One region of the Paenibacillus sp. J22FR83 genome, then DNA from elsewhere that is predicted to be linked to it. Evidence: riboswitches for the same ligand, from Rfam matches in the RefSeq annotation. Region 1 holds a riboswitch; each other region holds the start of a gene.
What was found. A riboswitch is a leader RNA that binds a small molecule or an ion and turns the genes downstream of it on or off. The one in region 1 is predicted to bind cobalamin.

Region 2: linked by a shared signal. The riboswitch ahead of AC58PV_RS30160 (S-layer homology domain-containing protein) and the one ahead of AC58PV_RS31775 (ABC transporter substrate-binding protein) in region 1 are both predicted to bind cobalamin.
Region 3: linked by a shared signal. The riboswitch ahead of AC58PV_RS30180 (DUF4430 domain-containing protein) and the one ahead of AC58PV_RS31775 (ABC transporter substrate-binding protein) in region 1 are both predicted to bind cobalamin.

Annotation. Positions count from the first base shown of each region.
Region 1 is NZ_JCAUAM010000026.1:32,006-39,839, forward strand. Features, by position in the region: gene AC58PV_RS31755 (Lrp/AsnC family transcriptional regulator) at 1-123, shown strand, start outside; gene AC58PV_RS31760 (aminotransferase class I/II-fold pyridoxal phosphate-dependent enzyme) at 138-1,340, shown strand; gene AC58PV_RS31765 (aspartyl-phosphate phosphatase Spo0E family protein) at 1,418-1,675, shown strand; gene AC58PV_RS31770 (hypothetical protein) at 1,738-2,265, shown strand; cobalamin riboswitch at 2,298-2,450, shown strand; gene AC58PV_RS31775 (ABC transporter substrate-binding protein) at 2,754-3,764, shown strand; gene AC58PV_RS31780 (FecCD family ABC transporter permease) at 3,764-4,801, shown strand; gene AC58PV_RS31785 (ABC transporter ATP-binding protein) at 4,807-5,583, shown strand; gene cobT (nicotinate-nucleotide--dimethylbenzimidazole phosphoribosyltransferase) at 5,607-6,713, shown strand; gene cobU (bifunctional adenosylcobinamide kinase/adenosylcobinamide-phosphate guanylyltransferase) at 6,740-7,294, shown strand; gene cbiB (adenosylcobinamide-phosphate synthase CbiB) at 7,528-7,834, shown strand, end outside.
Region 2 is NZ_JCAUAM010000022.1:101,677-109,510, reverse strand. Features, by position in the region: gene AC58PV_RS30175 (ATP-binding cassette domain-containing protein) at 1-1,092, opposite strand, end outside; gene AC58PV_RS30170 (energy-coupling factor transporter transmembrane component T) at 1,065-1,955, opposite strand; gene AC58PV_RS30165 (DUF4430 domain-containing protein) at 1,952-2,872, opposite strand; gene AC58PV_RS30160 (S-layer homology domain-containing protein) at 2,872-4,515, opposite strand; cobalamin riboswitch at 4,651-4,847, opposite strand; gene AC58PV_RS30155 (LysR family transcriptional regulator) at 4,996-5,907, shown strand; gene metE (5-methyltetrahydropteroyltriglutamate--homocysteine S-methyltransferase) at 6,009-7,834, shown strand, end outside.
Region 3 is NZ_JCAUAM010000022.1:112,494-120,327, reverse strand. Features, by position in the region: gene uptA (undecaprenyl phosphate transporter UptA) at 230-829, shown strand; gene AC58PV_RS30195 (thioredoxin family protein) at 905-1,471, shown strand; gene AC58PV_RS30190 (MBL fold metallo-hydrolase) at 1,493-2,116, shown strand; gene AC58PV_RS30185 (hypothetical protein) at 2,414-2,704, shown strand; cobalamin riboswitch at 2,839-3,037, shown strand; gene AC58PV_RS30180 (DUF4430 domain-containing protein) at 3,211-7,834, shown strand, end outside.

The DNA of each region.
Region 1 (7,834 bases):
AAGTTATCGCCCATCGACCGTGTGCTTTCTACGAAAACGAATTTTATTTTGAAAAAATATAAACAAGACGGCATTATTTTCGAAGATCAGGAAGATGATCACCGTATGCTTGTTTCACCATAAGGAGAGGTAGCGCTATGATTAAGGATGAGACTACAATGCAATCTAGCAAAAAATCAATGAAAGACTATCTGGCTCCTGCGGTGCGTGAAATGAAGCCGTCGGGGATTCGGAAGTTTTTTGATCTCGTAAGCAATAGTAAAGAGGACATTATCTCCTTGGGCGTTGGTGAACCTGACTTTTCGACACCATGGCACGTTCGTGAAGCTGCTGTACATTCATTGGAGCGGGGCAGAACGAAATATACGCCAAACTCCGGTATTCCTGAGCTTCGCGAAGCGATTGCGAACTATTTGTATACTTCTTTTAAAGTGAAATATGAGCCTACGAACGAGGTGCTCGTCACGGTAGGCGGCAGTGAAGCTATTGATTTAGCGCTGCGTTCCCTGATTACACCTGGGGATGAGATTCTAATTCCTGAGCCTTGTTATATTTCGTACTCACCAATCACGGCTATAAGTGGTGGTGTGCCAGTGGGGATCGAAACATTTGCGAAGGACCAATTCAAGCTGACTGAAAAGGCACTTCGCGATGCGATTACGCCACGTTCCAAAGTTCTCATTCTGTGCTACCCAAGCAATCCAACGGGCGGTATCATGAGCTACGAAGATTGGCTGCCGATTGCTAAAGTTGTAGAAGAGCATGATCTGATCGTTATTTCCGATGAAATTTATGCAGAATTGACGTACGGTCAGAAACACGTGAGCTTCGCAGCAGTGCCTGGGATGCAGGATCGGACGATCCTTGTTAGTGGATTCTCTAAAGCTTTCGCAATGACTGGATGGCGGATGGGGTATGCTTGTGGTCACAGAGAGTTGATTTCCGCTATGACTAAAATTCACCAATACACGGTGATGTGCGCACCAGTTATGGGGCAAGTCGCTGCACATGAAGCGTTGACGAATGGACTGGAAGAGAAAGATCGGATGATTGAGTCCTATAATCAACGGAGAAGATTGATTGTCAAAGGCTTCCGTGAAGTCGGACTAGAATGTCATGAACCGCAAGGTGCTTTCTATGCGTTCCCAAGTATCGTGGCTACAGGATTAACATCTGATGAATTCGCGCAACGTTTATTGTACGAATCTAAGGTTGCAGCTGTGCCGGGCGATGTGTTTGGATTAGGTGGCGAAGGCTTTCTACGATGCTCTTACGCTTATAGTGTTTCCCAACTGAATGAAGCCTTAGAGAGAATCGGTAATTTCTTGAGGAAATTATAATATTCTTTATAAATTCATATGTTCATAGGAGACGAAAACTGGTATTCTAAGAGTAAGGAGGGATGAGCGTGGCTTTTATGGAATATCAGCTTACTAACTTTCAGAAGCAATTTCAAATTCGAGAGCAAGATTTCGGACAGCGCTGGCTGACCAGAAATGCCAAGAAGCAAAATTCCCTAGCTCTACTTGAAGAAGAGATTCATTCGTTGAGGCGTAAAATGGAACAGATGGTCATGGAAGGTCAAGAAATGACATCTGATGCGGTTGTTGAACTAAGTACGATGTTGGACCACAAAATAAACGAATATATGACAGCAGGAAAGAAAAGTCGGTGAAAACCGACTTTTCTGACGACTACCGACAAAGAGAGAGTATTGACGGAGGGAATTACATACACATGAAAGCAAAATGGTTATTCGTTGTTATGCTGGGAATGATTTTGATGCTTACAGCTTGTGGCGGACCGAAGGCAGATGTATCCGTATTTATGATGGGACCTAACGGGTTTCCGAGTGAAGCAGCGGAGAAATTGGAAGTATCTTTGAAATCCAAGGTAGGCGAAGTTCCTACTGTGAAGCTGAATACATCTCCAATTTTTTCATTGGAAAAAATGATTGTTGAGCTTGCTGCTGGTGGTAATGGCATCTTCATCTTGGGAGAAGAACAGTTCAAAGGTTTGAGCAATCAGGCGGGATTTGTCTCATTGGATAACGTCATCAATCCTAAGGATTATCCAGATGGGGTTATCGAGATCAAAGAAGAAGGTAAGGCCGCGGAGAAGCACTTGTATGGCATTCCACTTAATGGGAATAAATGGATGAAAGAACAAGGCTTTGAAGGTAAAGGATTATTCGCTTTCATTCCTCAGAATGCTCCGAAAATGGACGAGGCTATGAAAGTTCTCCAAATTATTGCACAGAAATAAGAGCGCAACTTGAATCGACAAATAGCTTGAACGTATAATATGCAACTATAGGTACTAGTAGATTTCCAATTGGAACCTTACTAGTTAAGGGGAAGCCGGTTCAAATCCGGCACGGTCCCGCCACTGTAATTCAGTCTTGCGAAAGTCTGGAGAGTCAGGATACCTGCCTATCGTGCCGATACAACATCCTTCGAGGAAAAGGATCGCGTTAAATCAGGAAGCAGCGATTGAATGTGAGCTGCCCAATACCGCGATTTATCGTCTCCTTCGTTCCTAGTGAACAAAGGGGATTTTTTATTTGGAAAGTGAACACACGCTTCGGCGCCAACCACAGGGCTCTTGGCCAAGTGGGAATGATTAACTGGATTATCTCCTGTTATTTCAGGTGAAAATCGTCAAATGGTACATGTTGAGTAAAATTAGATGTAGAAAATCCAGTTATTCTCCCTTGGCTATAGAGCCAAAATAATGAAAAGAGGGTTTAAGTGATGAAACAGAGCAATTTCAAAAGAGGACTTATTCTTACATTAGCGGTTGCTACCGCGATTTCGTTAGCTGCATGTGCGAAGAAGGAAACGGAAATTACAGATCCATCGAAATTAGGTGGTGCGGGGACGAAGGCTCCAGTAGCATCGGCAGCTCCAGTAACTGCGAAGAAAACGACCTATCCGTTGAAAGTCAAAGATGCGACAGGTAAAGAGTTCACATTCGACAAAGCGCCAGAGCGAATTGCTTCCGTGTCACCATCAGAGACAGAAACGCTGTTTGCGATTGGACTCGAAGCAAATATTGTCGGAGTGTCGGATTTTGATGATTATCCAGATAGCGCCAAATCGAAGCCCAAGCTAGGCAGCATTACGAAGCCAAACACGGAGGCTGTCATAGCTACGAATGCGAATGTTGTCTTCACGGGTGTTTCCATGGATGCTACAACTGTTGAGAACCTACGTAAGGTGAATATTAACGTATTCAAAGTTGATCCCAAAACGTTAGATGATGCTATGAACAATATTCTTACATTCGGACAAATTACGGATCATCAAGAACAAGCCGAAAAAGTCGTTGCCAAAATGAAAGCGGATCGTCAGAAGGTTGTTGATGCCGTGAAAGACGTGAAGCAGGAGAACAAGAAAAAAGTATACATCGAGTTTGCACCAGGTTGGACCGTGGGAAGCGGCGTGTTCATGGATGAGTTGATTACCCTATCTGGGGGGATTAACGTGGCTGCGGATAAAGCTGGCTGGTATGAGATCAGTGAAGAGAAGATCATTCAGCAAAATCCGAATGTCATCTTATTCGCCAATGGTATTGTCGATTTTAAAAGTAAAAAGCCGCTAGAGGAAATTATTCGTTCACGCGGAGGCTGGGATGCCATTGATGCGGTGAAAAATAAACGCGTGGTCGGTCTTGACCAGAATTCCGTAAGCCGTCCGGGTCCTAGATTGACGGAGGGGCTGCTGGAAATAGCGAAAGGAATCTATCCTGAATTGGTGAAATAATGAAAAGAAAATTAATGCTTGGGGGAGGAGTGGGAGTTATACTCCTTCTTCTTTCTATTGTGGTGAGTTTATCCATTGGGTCGGCTCAACTCCCTATTACACATATTGTGGGGATACTGGCGAAGCATCTTCCTTGGATAGGTAGTCACATTGAAGTGAACTGGCCGCAATCTTCGGAACAGATCATCAATAAAGTAAGAATCCCTCGCTTGTTATTAGGTATACTTGTAGGAGCCGTACTTTCCATAGCTGGCGCTGGATTTCAAGGCGTTTTGCGCAATCCGCTAGCCGACCCCTACTCTCTCGGTGTATCTTCAGGAGCATCTGTTGGTGCAGCATTTCTTATTTATTTCGGGCTGCAATTCGCCTGGTTCGGGCAATGGTCGATCCCTATTGTAGCTTTCGCAACTGGCCTTATTTCCTTATTCTTAGTCTTGAGGCTGGCCATGATTGATGGGAAGTTGAAGATGGAAACGTTGATCCTATCCGGTGTTGTCATGCAAGCATTTTTAGGTGCGTTTGTATCGTTTCTAGTCGCGATATCGAATCAAACGATTAATGAAATTCTTTTCTGGCTAATGGGTAGTCTATCGATGCGCGGATGGTCATATACGTATATGATTTTACCCTATCTCGTAATAGGGATCGTGATTCTGCTAAGCTATGCGAGATCGTTGAATCTACTGGTACTAGGAGAGCGCCAAGCTGCGCATCTCGGAGTTCATGTCGAGCGTACGAAACTGATCGTATTGATTGCTTCCACTTTGATCACGGCGGCGGCTGTGTCTGTGGCGGGGGTTATTGGCTTTGTAGGATTAATTGTGCCGCATTTAGTACGGCTGTTGGTGGGGCCGGATTATCGCTTAATTATTCCTTTATCGGCGATCGGAGGCGGGATTTATGTGTTATGGGCAGATACATTGGCCCGAACAATCCTGAGTCCTACGGAAATTCCTCTCGGCGTGGTTACGGCGTTTCTGGGTGCGCCATTTTTTGCCTATCTACTCCATAAAGATAAGAAAACGTTGAGAGGTTGATTACGATGATTGGAGTCGAGGGGCTTTATCAGAGCTTTCGAGAGCAACAAGTGCTGAATAATATGAGCTTTGAGGTTGGGCAGGGAGAGTTTTTTGGGATCATTGGTCCAAATGGCAGCGGCAAATCTACCCTGCTTCGACTTCTCTCAGGCATGGATCCTGTGATGCATGGGAAAGTGCGTGTAAACGGAAACCCGATATCTTCGTATTCGCGCAAAGAGCTTGCTAAATGGCTCGCGGTCCTTCAGCAAGATGCTTTGCCCCCGGTTGGCTTCACGGTTCGTGAAGTCGTGGAGATGGGGCGCTATCCGTTCCAAAATTGGCTTGGAGAAGATTCGGCGGAATCAGAGGGTCTTATTGATGCCATTATTACAAAGCTTGAGTTAGACGGGCTCGTTGATCGAACGATTGAGCGTCTGAGTGGTGGAGAACGTCAACGCGTTGCACTAGCCAAAGTGATGGCACAGCAACCAAGCTTGCTCATGCTCGATGAGCCGACAACTTTTCTTGATATTGGATATCAGATACAGATGATGGATTACATTCGTTCTTGGCAGCAGGAGTCGGAATTGACGGTGATTGCGGTTTTACATGACCTGAATCTGGCAGCGCAGTATTGCACGAGATTGATGATCGTTCATGAAGGACGAGTCGTCGCAATCGGAACACCGGCAGAAATTATTACGAGTACACAAATAGCTGACGTATACGGAACAGAGCCGATTGTGCTGAAGCATCCGGTTAGTGAAGTACCGCAAATTTTGTTACAACCTGGGAAATAAATTGGGTTCGGAGGATGGAGATAATGAACACTCTACAACAGTTGATAGATAGGATTGAACCCGTTAATCAAGCGTCTGCTCGTCAAGCTAATGATCATTTGGACCAATTGACGAAACCGCAAGGAAGCTTGGGAAAGCTTGAGGATATTGCTCGCCAAGTCGCAGGGATTACAGGTGAAGTGATACCGGCTTTTGAAAAAAGAGCAGTTATTGTCATGGCTGGTGACCATGGTGTATGTGAGGAAGGCATCAGTGCCTTCCCAGCGGCTGTGACACCGCAAATGGTACTCAATTTCTTGTATGGCGGTGCTGCAGTTAATGTCCTTGCTAGACATGCCGGAGCCGATGTGGTTTGTGTGGATATGGGGGTCAATGCTGATTTGGAGCATCCCAATCTCGTTGCTCGCAAAGTTAGAAAAGGCACGCGCAACATGGCAAAGGAAGCGGCTCTAACCTTGGAAGAGACGACCCAAGCGATTCTAGCAGGCAGTGAAATTGTTGATGATTTGGTGGCAAAAGGGTACCGGCTTTTCGCTACGGGCGAAATGGGAATTGGCAATACGACGGCGAGCGCAGCGATTGTGTGTGCGTTGACAGGCATAGATACTGGCCTAGCTGTAGGCCGTGGTACGGGGATTGATGATGCGACTTGGCTGCATAAGCAATCGGTTGTGAATAGAGCGCTAAGAGTGAATGGGTTGCACGGGCGTGGGGTGAAAGTGGGGGCGAGTGCGAGTGCAAGTGCGGGAGAAGGCTCAAGCGGTGAGTATGCGCTTGAAGTGTTGAGTAAGGTCGGCGGATTGGAGATCGCCGGACTTGTTGGGGTGATCCTGGGGGCAGCGAAGCATCGCTGCCCGGTCGTTGTCGACGGCTTCATCTCGTCGACCGCAGCGCTCGTGGCGAGCCGATTAGCTCCGCTGAGCGCGTCCTACATGCTCGCCTCGCACTTATCGCAGGAGCAGGGACACAAGAAGGTGCTCGAGTCGGTTGGCCTCGCAGCGATGCTGCAAATGGATATGCGACTTGGCGAAGGCACAGGCGCTGTGCTTGCGTTCAACTTGATCGATGCCGCAGGCAAGATCATGAAAGAAATGGCGACCTTCGAAAGCGCAGGCGTTTCGAGGGAGTAACAGACAGAGAGACGGAGGGGAACGCGATGGCGGTTCTGGTAACGGGCGGAGCGCGCAGCGGCAAGAGCTCCTTCGCAGAGAAGCTAGCGATGCATCGCGGCAAGCAGGGGATTTATATCGCGACCTCCCACATCTACGATGAGGAAATGAGGGAGCGGGTTGGGCTTCACCAGCAGCAAAGGCTGCAATCGGGATTCCCTTGGGAAACCCGAGAGGAGCCGTATGCGCTGAAAGACTGTCTCACGCAGCTTCAAGAAAGCAGCGAGGGTGCAGTGGTGTTAGTCGACTGCCTAACCCTATGGCTGACGAACTGGCTGCTCTACTATGAACAGGAGAGCGATGCACCTCAACTCGTATCCAACCAAATTGACGAGCTTGTGAATGTCGTGTCCTCCTACTGTGGACAACTCATCTTCGTTACGAATGAAGTTGGTGACGGGATTGTGCCGGAATATCCGCTTGGCCGTCAATTCAGAGATTTGGCTGGACGGATGAATCAACGTGTCGCTGAAGTATGTCAGGAGGTTTTCCTGGTTACGGTCGGTATCCCGATCGAATTAAAAAGCAGAGCTTATATGTAAGGAATGGATATGTTTGCGTGGTTTGGGTTTCGTATAGATGGGAGTGCAAGAAACTGGTGGTGAGTGTAGTACGATATTTCCGATCTAAATCGGGGATTTCGTGCGTAAAAGCGTGAGTAGTCCGATTTTAGAGTTGCGATAAAAACGATATCTAAAACGTGGCCGCACATCCTCGAAGGACTTCGAGAGAAGTTACTCCCAAAGACAAGTAAGTACGGAATGGTGAAGCTCTTATGTGGATATATACATGGCAGGAAATCGTCTGGATGACGGCTGCTGCAATAGCACTAGACTGGCTGATTGGTGATCCGAAGTGGCCCACGCATCCCGTCATACTTATTGGACGCTGGATCCGTTGGGTAGAAGATAGACTGCATCCTAGGGAAATGGCGACAACGGCTGCCCTAGTTGATCGGCATCGAAATCGGTTGCGCATGAAAGGCGTCATACTTACGCTTTCCACAATCACACTGAGCTTTAGTGTGGTACTTGTGCTCGTACACTTCGCCAATGATATTCATCCTTGGCTAGGGTATGCAG
Region 2 (7,834 bases), on a different contig from region 1:
GTCGACGGCTTTCCCTTTCATCAGGACCGTTCCACGATAAGGCTTGCGGAGTCCAGAGATGAGGGAGAGGGTCGTTGTTTTGCCCGTTCCATTGCCGCCGACAATCGCATAGAGTTCACCTGGATAGGCACGTAGACTAAGGCCCTTCACGACATCAGGGGCGTGTTTCTCATACTTAAACCACACCTCGTCAAGCTCAAGCGTTGGTTCAGTTGTTCGCACAGGCATGTCCGCAGCTGGAATATCTTGCGCGTAGGCTTGCTTCTGAGCAAGATGATGCAAGAATTCCCTTCCCTCACGCACTGTAATGGGGCATGGAAGCTGATTATCGATGCGAGCATACACACGCATAGGTGTTGGCATGGCATAGAACATGTCGTGCCCTACATCCCGAAGTTTCTCGCCGACCTCTTTCGGCGTTCCTACTTGGAGAATTTCGCCATGATCCATGACAATAACCCGATCGGATAGCGGCATTACTTCTTCGAGACGATGCTCGGAGATGAGAATGGTGACGCCGAGCTCTCGGTTGATTTTGCCAATTGCAGCTAGAAATTCGGATGCAGCGATCGGATCAAGCTGGCTTGTAGGTTCATCTAAGATCAGAATTTTGGGCTGCATAGCCATAATGGATGCCAGATTCAGCAACTGTTTCTGACCGCCGGACAAATCGGTCACGGGTTTATGAAACCATTCCTGTATACCGAAGAAGCTGGCCATTTCAGCAACACGCCGCCGAATCTCCAAAGTGTCGTATCCAAGGCTTTCAAGACCGAAAGCAAGCTCATGCCAGACTTTATCAGTCACGATTTGGTTATCGGGAGACTGCAGGACATAACCGATTTGGGCAACTTGGGTACGTCGGTCGAGCTCTTCGAGAGGCGTCCCATGAAATAAGATCTCGCCACTTCGTGATCCATGAGGGGTAAGATCGGTTTTTAAGTGCCGTAAGAGCGTTGATTTACCGCACCCTGATTTACCGCAAATTGTGATAAACTCGCCTTGCCTTATAGCTATAGATACCTCATGCAGCGCATGCCCTAGGGAGCCAGGATAGGAGAATGTTAATTGTCGGATTGTAAAGACTTCCATTTTCTATCCTCCGTTATGTTGATAATAAGCGGTATTGCACATAGCAATGCATAGGCCATGAAGACACTTATACTGTAAAAAGAAAGCCCCGTACTTCGCATAGAAGGAAAGTATCGGAAATACATCGCTTTCGCAGCAGCTCCAATGCAGATGTAGCCTGCGGTTGCGAGAAGGGTGATAAGCGCGGTTCGATCACGGCTATCCCATGTGAAGATGGAGAATGCCGATCTTCCTTTCAACCCGTACCCACGGCTCTTCATCGAATCGGCCGTTTCAATGGCATTTTCAAGCATCCAGGTCACCATGATGGACAGGATCCGTAGGCCATGCTGAATCCTTCGGATAAGGCTGCCATTGGAGACATCTCTGCCGATGCTCCTTTGTGCATTGGAAACGATGAGGAGCTGAGCCTTAAAACGAGGCACAAAGCGCAGCACCATGGAGAAAATGAGCGACAGGGCTGGAATTATTTTACCAAACAAATAAATGAATTTATCCGACGTCATAACCGCGTTATAGCAAGAAAACCAGCAGATGACGGATATGAACATCGCCGCTGCCCCAAAGCCATAGGTAATCGATTCCAGGGTCAGTGGATTGCCGCTATGCAAATACATCAGTATCGTAACGCCCTCGTGATTAAAGGCAGGATTGATTAACGCGGTGATGATAAGGAAAGGAAGCATGTAGATAAAGTTGAACTTGATGGCTTTCTTCCCGTTGAGATAGATCGAATAAGCAAAGGCAAAGCTCAGGGAAATCACTAGACTGATCGGATGCATGAAGACCATTGAGAACAGGATGACGCATGTAAAATATAGAAAATTAACGAAGGGGTGGAAGCTTGCAAAGGAATCCCTCATTGCTTCTTACCACCGCCTGCTGAATTATAGGTGTCCCCGACGTCACGTCCCAAATCACAGGTGTATACCCATTCAATGACATCCCCTTGCTTCAGTTGATAGCGGCTCGCACCATAATTGGGGAACCAGCCATTCACTTTGTACATCCAACCTGAGAGCTCTCCACAATCAAATTCATATAGGTTGTTAATCCCTTCGATATAGGCGGAATTATAAATCGGGGTATTCACGAATTCCATATGAATTTTGTTCTTCTTCATCTCTCTTTGTAGGACATTAAACACGGACTCTCCCTCATAAAAAGTCACCTGCTGGGCTTTGAAAATCATACCATCCTTCGGGACTAGATCGACCTTCTCCGGATCGAGAAGTTTCATGTTGTTAAGTATCGTTAAGCAGCTTACCGAAAGGGTAGCTGTCAGTTGTTTGTCAGAAGTTTTCGCGTTCTCCGGCTCTATGGGCAGCGGCTTGCCTTCAGGAACAGGCTCGGTCAGGTATGGATCCTTCCCCGTCTTAGGGTCAATTGGCATAGCTGATCTTGCGCTTGGGGCGGTTGCCTTGGGTAGATCCAATTGGCTGCCGTCCCCACCCGACTTAGCCTGTGGCTCCACGGCCTGAGTCGAGGCAGGTGGAGATGGGGATGCAGCCTCAGACGCAGGCGGAGACGCCACAGTCGGACTTGCCGCTGGTGTCTCGGTACTTGAAAGTGCAGCGTCGGGTGATGTTGTGGGCGCTGGCGACCGTTCAGCGCTCGGTTCAGTCACAGCAGGTGAAGCTACCGCTGGATTATTAGATTCAAGCGCGATGGTAGACGTCGGCATAGCCTGTTGCCGCGGTTGTCCGCTGCTTAGGTAGGCAATGACGAGTACGACCAGGATAAGTGCTGCGGCAATAACTTTATTTTTAGTAAATCGCATTAGCTCGCCTCTTTAATTAACTGTGCTGCAGTGAGTAGGCGGTAAAGCATCTCCGCGATTTCAGCCCGTGTAACAGTTTGAGTAGGCTCAATATTGAGCATATCCTGCGATAATAGCTGTTCGCGATAGTTAAAAGCCAGTGCATTCCTCGACCACTCCGCCGTGAGTGTGTAATCCCCGAATTGCGCTAGCATATCTCGGATTGCACTTGTGCTTAACGTCGTATTCATGCCAGAGAGCTTGCCTGCATTGGCAATCATGACAGCAGCTTCCTGCCTCGTAATCGTATTATTTGGCGTAAATGTGGTATCGGACGTTCCGCTTACGATGCCGTAAGAATATGCCGTACCAACATAGTCTGCGTACCATGCTGCAGCAGGGACATCATGGAATTGTGTTTGTTTTCGCAGAGGAAGGCCGAGACCTTTGGTTACAATGGTTGCAAATTCAGCGCGAGTCATTGTTTGATTCGGCGCAAAATGATTGTCCGTCAATCCATTAATAATGCCTCTAGATGCCAGGGATGCAATGGCTGTTTTGTTCGCATGTTCGGTAATATCCGAGAAAGACGGATTCGCAGCGATGACGGGCATCACTTTGATATCCTTGTTCTTGTTGGCTAATCCGTAATTGCCTACATGCGTAGATGAAGTAGATAACTTGACATCGTTCATTCTGTAGAGGCTGCTCTGACCTGATAGGATGCGTTGGACATTCACAAGTCCATAGAGGGCCTGCTCTGTAGACATGCCCGTTGCTCCGCTGCCATCCGTGGTATGTTGAAATCCTTGTCCTTTTGAATAAAAGGAGAGTAAATTATCGACGATGGTTTTGCCATTTTTCACAAAACGACTGTCGTGTAGGTCAATCCCCAGTTCACATAGTGCCATTAATACCTGCACGGTGCTCTCCGAAGTACTTACACCCAAGCTGGCATACCCGCCTTCATTGTCCTGTATGCGAGATAGAAGTATAATGGCCTTCTCTGTTGCTGCTTTGACTTTCGCATTGTTCTGATAGTTGGCTAGAGCTTGCAAGGCCATGCCGGTAATATCAGGATCAGCCGACGTGCCCGAAAGTGCAAAGCCGCCATCTGCTAACTGATTCGATAGAATTTCGTCAATGTACATTTCTCTCGTTGCCTGCGTCTTGGCCGTTGGGTTGACAGGTATCGTATACTTGCCGCTGTCGAGCGCAATTAAAGCAAATATCGGCCCATTGATCCCTTGCCATATCGTCTTGTCAAAGTCGCCGAGCGGCTTCAGCAAATTATAGCCTCCGACGTTACTGGGATCCGCGCCAATTGCTGTTAAAGCGATAATCAAGCGGGAGTATTCGGTATACTTTTTATCATGCAGATTGCCATTCAACGCTTTCACGTAGGTTTCTACGCCTCTATAATAATCGTCGTAATAGCTTTGCGGCACGTCAGCGGAGGAGCGAGCAAGGCCAAGAATGGCCCATTCACCGCCGATAGAACCAACTTCCGGTTTCTGTACAGTCGTAAGCACATACTGCGCTGTATCCTGTACAGCAATGTCTACAGCTGCATTCGGCATAGCGGATACAGGCACGATGTTTAGACTGCTTGCCAGTAGGAATAGAGCCATGAATAGGGTGAACATCCTATAAGGTAGTTTCATTGTGATCCTCCAAGTGAAAAATGATAGGGATGATGAACATACAAAAAAGCCCTTGCGTGGAAAAAATCAAGGGCTGTGATGTCAGTATGGGTCGTAGACAACGAAAAAAAGCACCTCCTCTATCATCCGTAGAGTTTGTGAATACACAGTAAGGCTGGTCTCCTGACTCATGCGTCAACGCTTCTCTCGCCTTCCCAGTATAGCTATACCAGTGGCCATTTCTAGAGTCGCTCGTCATTTACAGTGGCGGGACCGTGCTGGAATTTCACCAGACTTCCCAATTAAGCATTACCTACGTTCGTAAGCATGCACCTTAACTATCCATTATTTAATTAGTTTAATCATATATATAGTTGAATTGTTTGTCTATGGAAGTTTACTAGCAAATGACCTTCCATTTACGGCAATTCACACAATATGTGTTACCATAGTCATAATTCACGAAGCGCTGGTTCATATGCCAGTGGGAGGGACGAAGCCATGACATTACAGCAATTAAAATATGTGATTGAAGTCGCGAACCGCGGGTCGATTAATGAAGCAGCGAAACGGCTGTTTATTTCTCAACCCAGCCTTTCCAATGCGATTCGAGATCTGGAAGAAGAACTCCAAATCTCGATCTTCGATAGATCCAATAAAGGGATCTCACTTTCGAAGGAAGGTGTGGAATTCCTAAGTTATGCGCGGCAAGTTGTCGAACAGGCGGAGTTACTGGAAAGTCGATATCTCAATGCGAAGCCTTCTTCGCAGCATTTTTCTGTATCGACGCAGCATTATGCTTTTGCCGTAAATGCATTCGTGAGTCTGGTTGCGGAGTATGGGCAGGAGGAATATGAGCTCGCTTTACGTGAAACCAAAACATATGAAATCATCGAAGATGTCAAAAACTCGCGGAGCGAGATCGGCATTTTATACGTGAATGAGTTCAATGGCAAGGTGATAAACAAGCTGCTGAAAAGCGCAAATCTGCAATTTAATAGTTTATTTATCGCCAAACCGCATATTTTTATCTCCATTAAAAATCCGCTCGCTAAGCAATCCATGGTCACCATTGACCAGCTGCAGAGCTATCCGTATTTATCCTTTGATCAAGGGGAATATAATTCTTTTCATTTTGCCGAAGAAATTCTTAGTACGATGTCACATAAGAAAAGCATCCGTGTGAATGACCGGGCGACGCTTTTCAATTTATTAATCGGTTTAAATGGATATACCATATCAACCGGGGTCTTAAGCTCAGATTTGAATGGCAATGAGATTATCCCTGTACCACTGGATTGTGATGAAACCATCAATGTGGGTTGGATTTCCCATAGCCATATCTCGCTATCCAAGCTGGGAACTGCTTATGTAGAAGCCCTTCAACAAGCCATTGCCCCCATGGTGCTTTAATATAGCTTTTTCCTATATCTAGATATACATTATTCCAGTTACGTTATAACTACTCTGCTATGTTATCTTTTGTATAACAAATTGCAGAGGGGTTTTGTCCGATGGTAAGAAGCAGTAGTTTAGGATATCCGCGTATCGGTGCTGACAGAGAATGGAAGAAGGCACTCGAGGCTTTCTGGGCAGGTAAGCTGGAAGAATCAGAGTTTGAATTACAGTTGCAGGAGATTCGTTTAAATCACTTGCGCAAGCAGCAGGAGAAAGGGATTGACCTTATTCCTGTCAACGATTTCAGCTATTACGATCATATTCTAGATACAGCTGCTATGTTTGGCATCATTCCTGAGCGGTTTGCTTTTAAGGGTGGCGTAGTGCCCTTGTCAGTGTATTACGGAGTTGCCCGAGGAACGAAAGATGCTACAGCAAGTGAAATGACCAAATGGTTCAACACCAATTATCATTATATCGTGCCTGAACTGAACGGAGCTTCACCTGTCATTACGGAGAACAAGCCTCTAATTGCTTACCGGGAAGCGAAAGAGAAGCTAGGTATCGAAGGTAAGCCAGTTATCGTCGGTCCTTTGACATTCTTGAAGCTGTCCAAAGGCTTCAGCGCATCGGAGTTCGACACGTGGTTGAACACGTTGCTTCCATTATATGTGCAAATTCTTAAAGAACTTGCAGAAGAAGGCGTTCAATGGGTACAAATCGACGAGCCGATTCTCGTCACGAAGTTGAGCGATGGGGATGTTGCTAGACTGAAAACCATCTATGAAACGTTTGCCGAAGCCGTGCCTGGCTTGAACATTGTTTTGCAAACGTATTTTGAATCCGTAGATCGTTACGTTGACATTATTTCCTTGCCGGTCAAAGGATTTGGTCTGGACTTCGTTCATGGCCTTCAAGGAAACTTGGCAGCTTTGAAAACCTTCGGATTCCCAGCTGACAAAGTATTAGGTGCAGGTGTCATCGATGGACGCGGTATTTGGAAAGCATCTCTGCGTGAGAAGCTGGCGTTGTTGGAAGAAATTACTGCGCTTGTACCGGCTGAACGACTTCTCGTACAATCGTCAAGCAGCTTGCTCCACGTGCCTGTATCGACGGAGCGGGAGACGAAGCTGGAGGCTGTATTGAAAGATGCGCTCGCTTATGCCGATGAGAAACTGGTTGAGCTTGTCTTGCTTACGAAAGCTGTTTCCGCAGGCCCTGCAGCGATTGCCGGAGAATTGGAAGCATGCGATCGTGCCCTGCAAGCCCTGCAAGAGTCGGAAGCGCGCAGCCGCAACGATGTCGGACAGAAGGTTGCAGAGCTTCGTGTTCAGCAGCCGGAGCGTTCCCGTCCTTTTGCGGAGCGTCATGTCGCGCAACAAGCGAAATGGCAGCTGCCACTATTCCCGACAACGACGATCGGAAGCTTCCCGCAGTCTGCGGAAGTGCGCAAGGCGCGTCAGTTGTGGCGTAAGGGCGAGTGGAGCAATGAACAGTACGAGACGTTCATTCGAGAACAAATCGACATCTGGATCAAGCTGCAAGAGGAGATTGGCATCGATGTACTCGTTCACGGGGAATTCGAGCGGACGGATATGGTTGAGTTCTTCGGCGAGAAATTAGCTGGATTTGCCTTTACGCAGTACGGTTGGGTCCAATCGTACGGATCCCGTTGCGTGAAGCCGCCGGTCATTTACGGAGATGTTGCCTTCATTGGCGAAATGACGGTTGAAGAAACGAAGTATGCGCAGTCTCGCACTAGCCGTCCTGTCAAAGGGATGTTAACGGGACCTATTACTATCATGAACTGGTCATTCGTCCGTGACGATATCTCTCGCGAACAAATCGCTTACCAACTGGCTTATGCGCTTAGACAAGAAGTCGAAGCACTTGAGGGAGCTGGAATCGGCATGATCCAAGTGGATGAGCCTGCGGTTCGCGA
Region 3 (7,834 bases), on a different contig from region 1:
TTAACAGGAAAAACTACAGCTAATTATGAGGATTACCAATGAAAAAGTAGCATACATGGAAAATATCCAGTTATTTGGCTGAGTTTAGGTGATTTTGAGAAGAATGGGCGATTTTAGATGGATAAAATCCAGTTATTCTCTTTCTTTTGATCCTATCGGTCCAATTAAATGTATGTTTTCCAGCTAAGTAGCAAATGTAATGGAAAGCGAAGCGAAGAGAGGGTTACGTATGCATGAGTTGATTCAAAATGTTTTGGTATATTTGGAAGGCCTGGGGTACTGGGGGATTTTCCTTGGACTCATGTTGGAAGTCATTCCGAACGAATTGCTGTTAGCCTACGCAGGGTATCTCGTATCCAAAGGTCAAATTAACTTCGTGGGCGGCATGGTGTGCGCGGTCGTTGGGGGGACGTTGGCTCAGGTTGTTTTGTACTGGATCGGACGCTACGGGGGCAGACCTTTTCTAGAGAGATATGGCAAATACCTGCTGATCAGTAAGCATCATATCGATGTAGCGGAAAGCTGGTTTAACCGGTATGGTACAGGGATGATTTTTACAGCGAGATTTATTCCAATCGTACGTCATGCGATCTCGCTGCCAGGTGGAATGGCCAAAATGCCATTAGGCAAGTTCACTTTGTACACGGGATTAGCGTTAGTTCCTTACTCGTTCTTGTATATTTATCTAGGCATGAAGCTGAAGGACAATTGGGAGACGATCGGCGAATACGCAGGGCCTTATATTAAACCATTAATTATCGCTGCGGTCGTGCTGACGATTCTGTATGCGGGCTATCAATTTTATCTCAAAAGAAAAACGAAAGTCTAGCAAGTAGATTTGGCGGATTCGTTTGCTTTTGTTACAATGAGTGAGAAATAGGATGATCCTGGGAGGATGATAACGATGGGTGCAAATCTTGCTAGTAAGTTAGGTACGGGCCTGAAGCCGAAACAGTTTATCGAGAGTATGGAGAAAAATAAAGAGCAATTTTTGGCGTATTACGATGGTTTTGCCTGGGACAATGAAGAGGATAAAGAATATTTCGAGTCCCTGAATAATCGCGATGATCTTCGCTGCTTGATTATTGCTGCTGACTGGTGTGGCGATGTAGTTCGCAACGTTCCTGTCGTTTTCAAGGCTTTGGAAGATAGCGGCGTTCCTACGGAAGTGCTGATTATTGAACAAAACTATGATGTGATTGACCAGTTCCTGACAGGCGGCGGACGTGGGATTCCAATCGTCGTATTCACGGATACTGGCGGCTTCTCGCTTGGACACTGGGGACCTCGTCCGAAGAACGTGCAAGCGGTTATGACACAATTCAAGAAAGATAATCCAGATCGCGATGCGGCTGATTATAACGAAAAAATTCAAGTAGCCAGAGCCGAAATGGGTCGTCAATATGGCGAAGGTAACGGATACCATGCTGTTATTGTGAAGGAACTTCGTTCATTGATCGAATCGTTCTAAAAAGGTGAAGGTGGCATCACGATGATCAACATTCAATCCTTCGTTCTGGGTCCGGTTCAGACAAATGCGTACTTACTGTCGAATCCAGAGACGAATCAAGGCATTATTATCGATCCCGGTATGAATCCGAAGTCGCTGATTAAGAAAATTGCCGACATGGATATCGTGGCGATCTTGCTGACGCATGCGCATTTCGATCACATCGGCGGCGTTGACGAGATTCGTAAGCTCAAGGGCTGTCCGGTGTATATTCATGACCTGGAAGCCGATTGGCTGACGAATCCGAAGAAGAACGGCTCCGCACGCTGGCCTGATCTCGGCGCTCCGATTGTAACGGATCCAGCGGAATTCGCTCTGGATGAGGGGCAAGTGCTGGAGTTCCTTGGCATTAAGCTCAAGGTATTCCATACGCCTGGCCACTCACCAGGCAGTGTGAGCTTCTTGTATGACAATCACCTGTTCAGCGGTGATGTGTTGTTTAAACTATCTGTTGGTCGTACCGACTTGCTCGGTGGAGACAACAATACCTTGCTGGATTCCATTCAGGACAAACTGTTCCTGCTGGATGACGAAGTCATCGTCTACTCCGGGCATGGCACGAAGACGACGATTGGCTTTGAACGTGAGAATAATCCATACGTGTAAAAATGGAAGGGCTGCTCCCGCTGTTGTGGGGGCGGCCCTTTTTGTGTTTGATGGGGCTTGGGGAAATAGTCGAAAAGATCGACTAACCCGGGGTGAAAGTAGCTTCCTGCTTATGCTCGTTCGCCCATGACACCCACCCAATTTATTTATAAACTGGGTATTTACCGTGTGCAACGTAGGTGCTCCCCCATAGACTGATGTTGTAAGCTATTCACCCAACTTAAACAATAACCTTTAAGTTAAACCGTATGCTTGTGCAAGTCCCGATAGGGAAAATACCAAGGAGGTGCTCTTCTCATGGAATATGTAAAAGTTCCGAATTACCCAATGCAACCAATGCCAATGCCAACCCCGATGCCAATGCCAATGCCGACGCCTACTCCGCTTCCAGCGCCAGCGCCAATCATGCAACAACCGATGCACAATAATATTCACCTGCACGCGTCCTACCAACAAACTGAATTTGTTTTCCCGAAACCAGTTCATACGCAAGCAGTCGCTTGTCCTCCGAAGAACAATTCAGCTGCTAGCATTCTAGTCCTTTTCATTTTGCTAGTTATCATTACGCGCAGCATTTGTAAATATTAATCCAATTACCTACCTACTGTTCAAGTAATAAGAAAGGTAATCCCGCCGGGCTCAGAGGTCTTGGTGGGGTGCCTTTTTTGTTTTAAGTAGACAAAACTATTAAAAGGGGGTAACATAAGTTTGCTTTGATAATTTCATATGTTCTAAATAAGGGTGTAAGCATACTATATAGATGCTTGCTTAAAAGGGAAGTTCGGTAGAAGCCGACGCGGTCCCACCACTGTACTTGCAGAGTAACTCTTTCATATGCCACTGTCTTGTTTACGAGATTGGGAAGGCGAAGAGAAGCGATGACGCATAAGCCAGGAGACCTGCCTTTATTTATTGGATGTTTCTAATTCCTTGGGGGTGGGGATTAGTTACTAAGCGTATGCTGCTCACATAAGGCTTATTTGTGTTGTGTGAAGTATGTATGTCCTGATTAAAGTTGAAGTCACCCTAGTAGTTGAGGGTGGCTTTTTTTGTACCCCTTTATGCAATTTAATAAGGGAAAGAGGAATGGGAAAATGAGTTATCGTTATGCACCAAAACGAGTTATTGCACTTATTATGTCTTTTATGCTTTTATTTTCTTCACTTGGTTTCTTATTTGGAACCAATAAACAGGTAGTTGCAGCTGCAAGTACTGGGCCTAGTTCAATCCTAGAATGGCTCCCAGCACCAGGCCAATTCACGAATGAAGCGGGTTGGGGGGGCACTGGCGATATAAACGCCAAATGGACGAATGCGCCTGGGTCTGCTGGTGTTTCTTTGGGAGCATTTGGTGGAAGCATCGTATTTAAATTTGATGAACCTATCCAAAATAGTTCACTGAACCCATATGGGGTTGATTTTACAGTGTTCGGGAATGCTTTCTCTGGCAATGAAGAACCGGCAGGTGTCGCTGTTGCACAGGATGATGGGACAGGCAATCCAGGCCCATGGTATTACATTGCAGGATCCGAACATTATGAGGATAGTACGATTTGGGATTACCAAGTTACATATACCAATCCTGAACCCGAATTTACCACTGCAAATGGTGTAAAAATACCTTGGACTGACAATAAATCTGTTAGTGGGAATGTTTATACTAACACTTATCATAAGCATGCCTATTATCCGATACCAGCTAATTATCCCAGTGCACCGATAGGTTTTAACAATCTGTCTCAAACTTATACAGGTGTGAAAATTAATGTAAAGAAAAACGCGTTCGGATATCCGGATACGCATGCCAACGGCAATGCACCCTATGATGTACCTGTAAATCCTTATTTAACGTCACCAACCAAAGGTGATCCCATAGATATTAGTTGGGCAGTTGACAGCTTAGGTAAGCCTGTCAGCTTGAACAGCATAAGTTACGTTAGAGTGTTTAATGCCGTCCAAATGGATGGTGGTGCATTAGGAGAAATCGGCGCTGAAATTACTTCCTTGCAAAGAGTCACAGCTAATAGTTCAGTTAGTGAAACTGCAGATCTTTCAAACATCGTTTTGTCAGGGACAGGCGCAGATTCCTCAGCAACGAAGCAAGTTACCGTAACTGCAGGTGTGTATGAGTATAACGATATTCTCATTAACGCAGATAAGATTAAACTAACGGCTAATGGAACAGCTTCAAATATCTTTATTAATAATAAAAGCGGTACGACAGGAACGCTAATTGATAAAGAAATCACATTGAGTGAGACAACGCCCAAAATCGTTAGAGTTATTGCGCAAGATGGGCTTAATACACCGAAAATATACTATTTAAGCATCCGCAAAGGACTCGAAGAAGTTAATAAATCATCCTTAAATGCGGAGATCACGCATGTTGATAACATGCAAAAAGGCAACCATACGGACGCAAGCTGGCAAGCGTTGCAAAACAGTTTGGCAGCCGCCAAATTGATCTCTGCGAATCCAACTGCCTTACAAGATCAAGTAGATGTCGCCTTATCTGACTTACTAGCCGCAGTTCAGGGCTTACAAATCAATGCTCCTCCAGAAACACCGCAACAACTAACAGTTTCCGTTAGCATCAGCGGGTATAGCGCCATAGCGGGCAAATCAGTTACCTTAGCCAAGGCGGATACGCAAGTAGAAGAGGGAAAAACCGCTGCCTATGCGATCAATAAATTAACGAGTCATTTGAACGTTATAAATACAAGTGGCAATTTCATTACGAGTATCGGTGGTTTGGCAAATGGAGATGGTGGGCCGAAAAGCAGTTGGATGTACCTAGTCAATGGCCAATTTGCTGATGTAGGTGTTGCTGACTACGTGTTAAAGAGCTCGGATATCATTACGTTAGTCTACACAGATGATTACGAAGAAGATATTACTGAACTTGCAGATAAAACGGCACTAAATTTAAAAATCAATGAATTGAAAGATGTAACACAGGGGACTTACACAGAAGTAAGTTGGTCAGCGTTTCAAAAAAGTTTGACGCTTGCCAAAGAAGTAGCGGCGAATAACTATGCAATTCAATATCACGCTACTAGTGCCCTATCCAAACTGACTTCAGCATTTCAGAGTTTGGTTACAACAACTTCTCCACCTGAGCAACAAACCATTTCAGTCTCATTTACATTAAATGGACATAGTGCGGTAGCTGTAGGGAAAGATGTTTCCTTACCGAAAACAACTATTCAAGTGGAGTCAGGGAAAACCGCTGCTTATGTAATATTCAAAGTCTTAACTGAGGCCGGGATTCATTACGAAGGTAATGGCGGGAGCTATATTTCGAAAGTCAAAGATTTAGGGGAGTTCGATGGTGGACCGAAAAGCGGATGGTTGTACTCCGTTGATGGTGTTGATCCCAATGTAGGTATAGCTAGTTATATTTTGACCAAAAATGCGGATATTGTTCTGCGTTATACGGATAATTTCGAATTAGAGAATCCAACAACACCTGGTGGTGGTACAGACGGTCCTTCCGGTGGCAATCCATCGCCTGTTGAAATTCAGACTGCCATTGATGCTGCCTCCAATTATTTCACATCGAAAGCAAGTGGCATAAGTTCAGAATGGACTGCCATTGGTTTAGCAAGAACAGGACACAAGCTTCCCGAAACGTACTATCATAAATTGCAAAACAACGTAACGTATAGCCAAGGTGATTTCTCGTTAGTTACCGATTTAGAGCGTACAATTCTAGGCATTACTGTTGCGAGTGGCGATGCTACGAATGTCTCAGGTATCAATTTAATTGCTAAATTGTACAACAGCAACAAAGTGACCGACCAAGGCATTAACGGCGTAGTGTTCGCATTATTAGCACTTGACTCCAAGAATTATTCGGTACCACAAGACGCTACATGGACCAGAGAATTACTCATAAATGAAATCATCTCCAGACAGCATGCAGATGGAGGCTTTGCCTTGAGTAGTGGGGCGAGTGACCCCGATATTACGGCGATGGTATTAACAGCACTTGCACCTTACGTAGACAATCAAGCATTGTTGAGTGCGAATACGATTACCAAAACAATAAATTGGCTGTCCCAACATCAGGAATCAAACGGCGGTTACCTTTCCTGGGGTGTGGATAGCAGTGAGAGCGTATCACAAGCTATTATTGCTCTTACGTCCAATCAAATCGATCCAACGAATGCTAAGTATACGAAAAACGGTGTAAATCTACTTGATAAATTATTTCAATTCCGTTTAGCGGATGGAAGCTTCTCGCACTCCACGGAGATGCGATCCAATGGTATGGCGACAGAACAGGCTCTCCAAGCATTAGCAGCGTACAAGTTATATAAAGAAGGCAAAGATGAAAGATTATATGATTTAACTAAACCATTGCCTGGCTTGGATCAGGTATCTTCATCACCTGTGAGCATTAGAGTTGAGGGGCCAGAAGGCCGGATTGCTGAAGGGACTGTCACGGCAGCTACTCCTTTGCAAGCACTTGATTCTTTAGCTACTGCTAAAGGTGTTGAAGTAAAGAAAGAAGTAAAATGGGGCACGCTTGATTTAAATATTGCAGGGATACATTCCAGCTTCTATGGGGATGAAGATTACGGTTCATGGGATTTTGCTATCCATAGAGGGAATAAATGGCTTACTTCTTACCAAGGCACAAGCGATCAGATTATTTTAAAAGCTTCCGATGAAGTCGTGTTTTTTTATAATAATTATGCAACAATGCCTATTGATTCGATCGCAATCGAACCAGCTAAAGGAAGCACGGTTTATGAGGATGTTAATTTCACTGTTCACGTGAATAAAACAGAAATGGACTATAGTGATTTTGGCTTAACTCCTGTTGTTGCAGCCGGCGTCAATGTTGCTATTTACACGACTGCAGGCGATCTTGTAAGTTCTCATAAAACAGATGCTCTGGGGGCAGTAGTCTTCGGACATTTGCCAGCAGGGAACTATACGGTTGATATTTCTGATTATGTAGCAAATAGCGCTCCTAACGTTGTTCATACTACGATATCCTTGCAGGTACAAGCAGGATTTGCTTCGACTAACGTTCCATTACCGATAGGGAATAATCAACCTACTATTGAGATTCCAGAAGGAAATCAAGACTACATTATTCCAGTTTCGCACACAGATGCTGCTAAAGAAGTAACTATTCAAATTCCAGATGATAGCCAATCTAAGGTTTATGTGAGTCTACCTACTGGCAGCAGCTTGCCACAAATTAAGGCTGTCAAAGGCAATGTTACCATGGTTATTCCTCAAGGTACTCAGGTAACAAGCGGTGATACCCTAGCCGTGGAGCTGGTTACTTCAAAGAATACTGATGATGCTGCTGTAAAACAAAATGTGAGTTCTTTGGTTACAAGCGGGAAGAAACTGGATTCGGTTAATCAGGTCATTACGATTGGCGGCGGCAGTATCGGCGTAGTATTTGACCAATTCATTACCGTGACCTTCGCTGGGATGAAAGGCAAGGAAGCGGCCTATATTCAAAATGGTGTTCCAAGTGTCATTCAGAAGTTTGCTAGTGATACAGCAGGGGCTGCTAGCGGCAAAAATGAATATGCGTATGACAATGGCAATGATTTAATTGTTAAAACGAAACATTTTACAGATTTTGTTGCTTATACTTCAAGTGTAACTGAGGTACCAGATAGTGGTAATAATAGTGGTAATAACGGCGGGACAACTCCTCCTCCAACAAACAAGGTTACTTTTTCAGTAG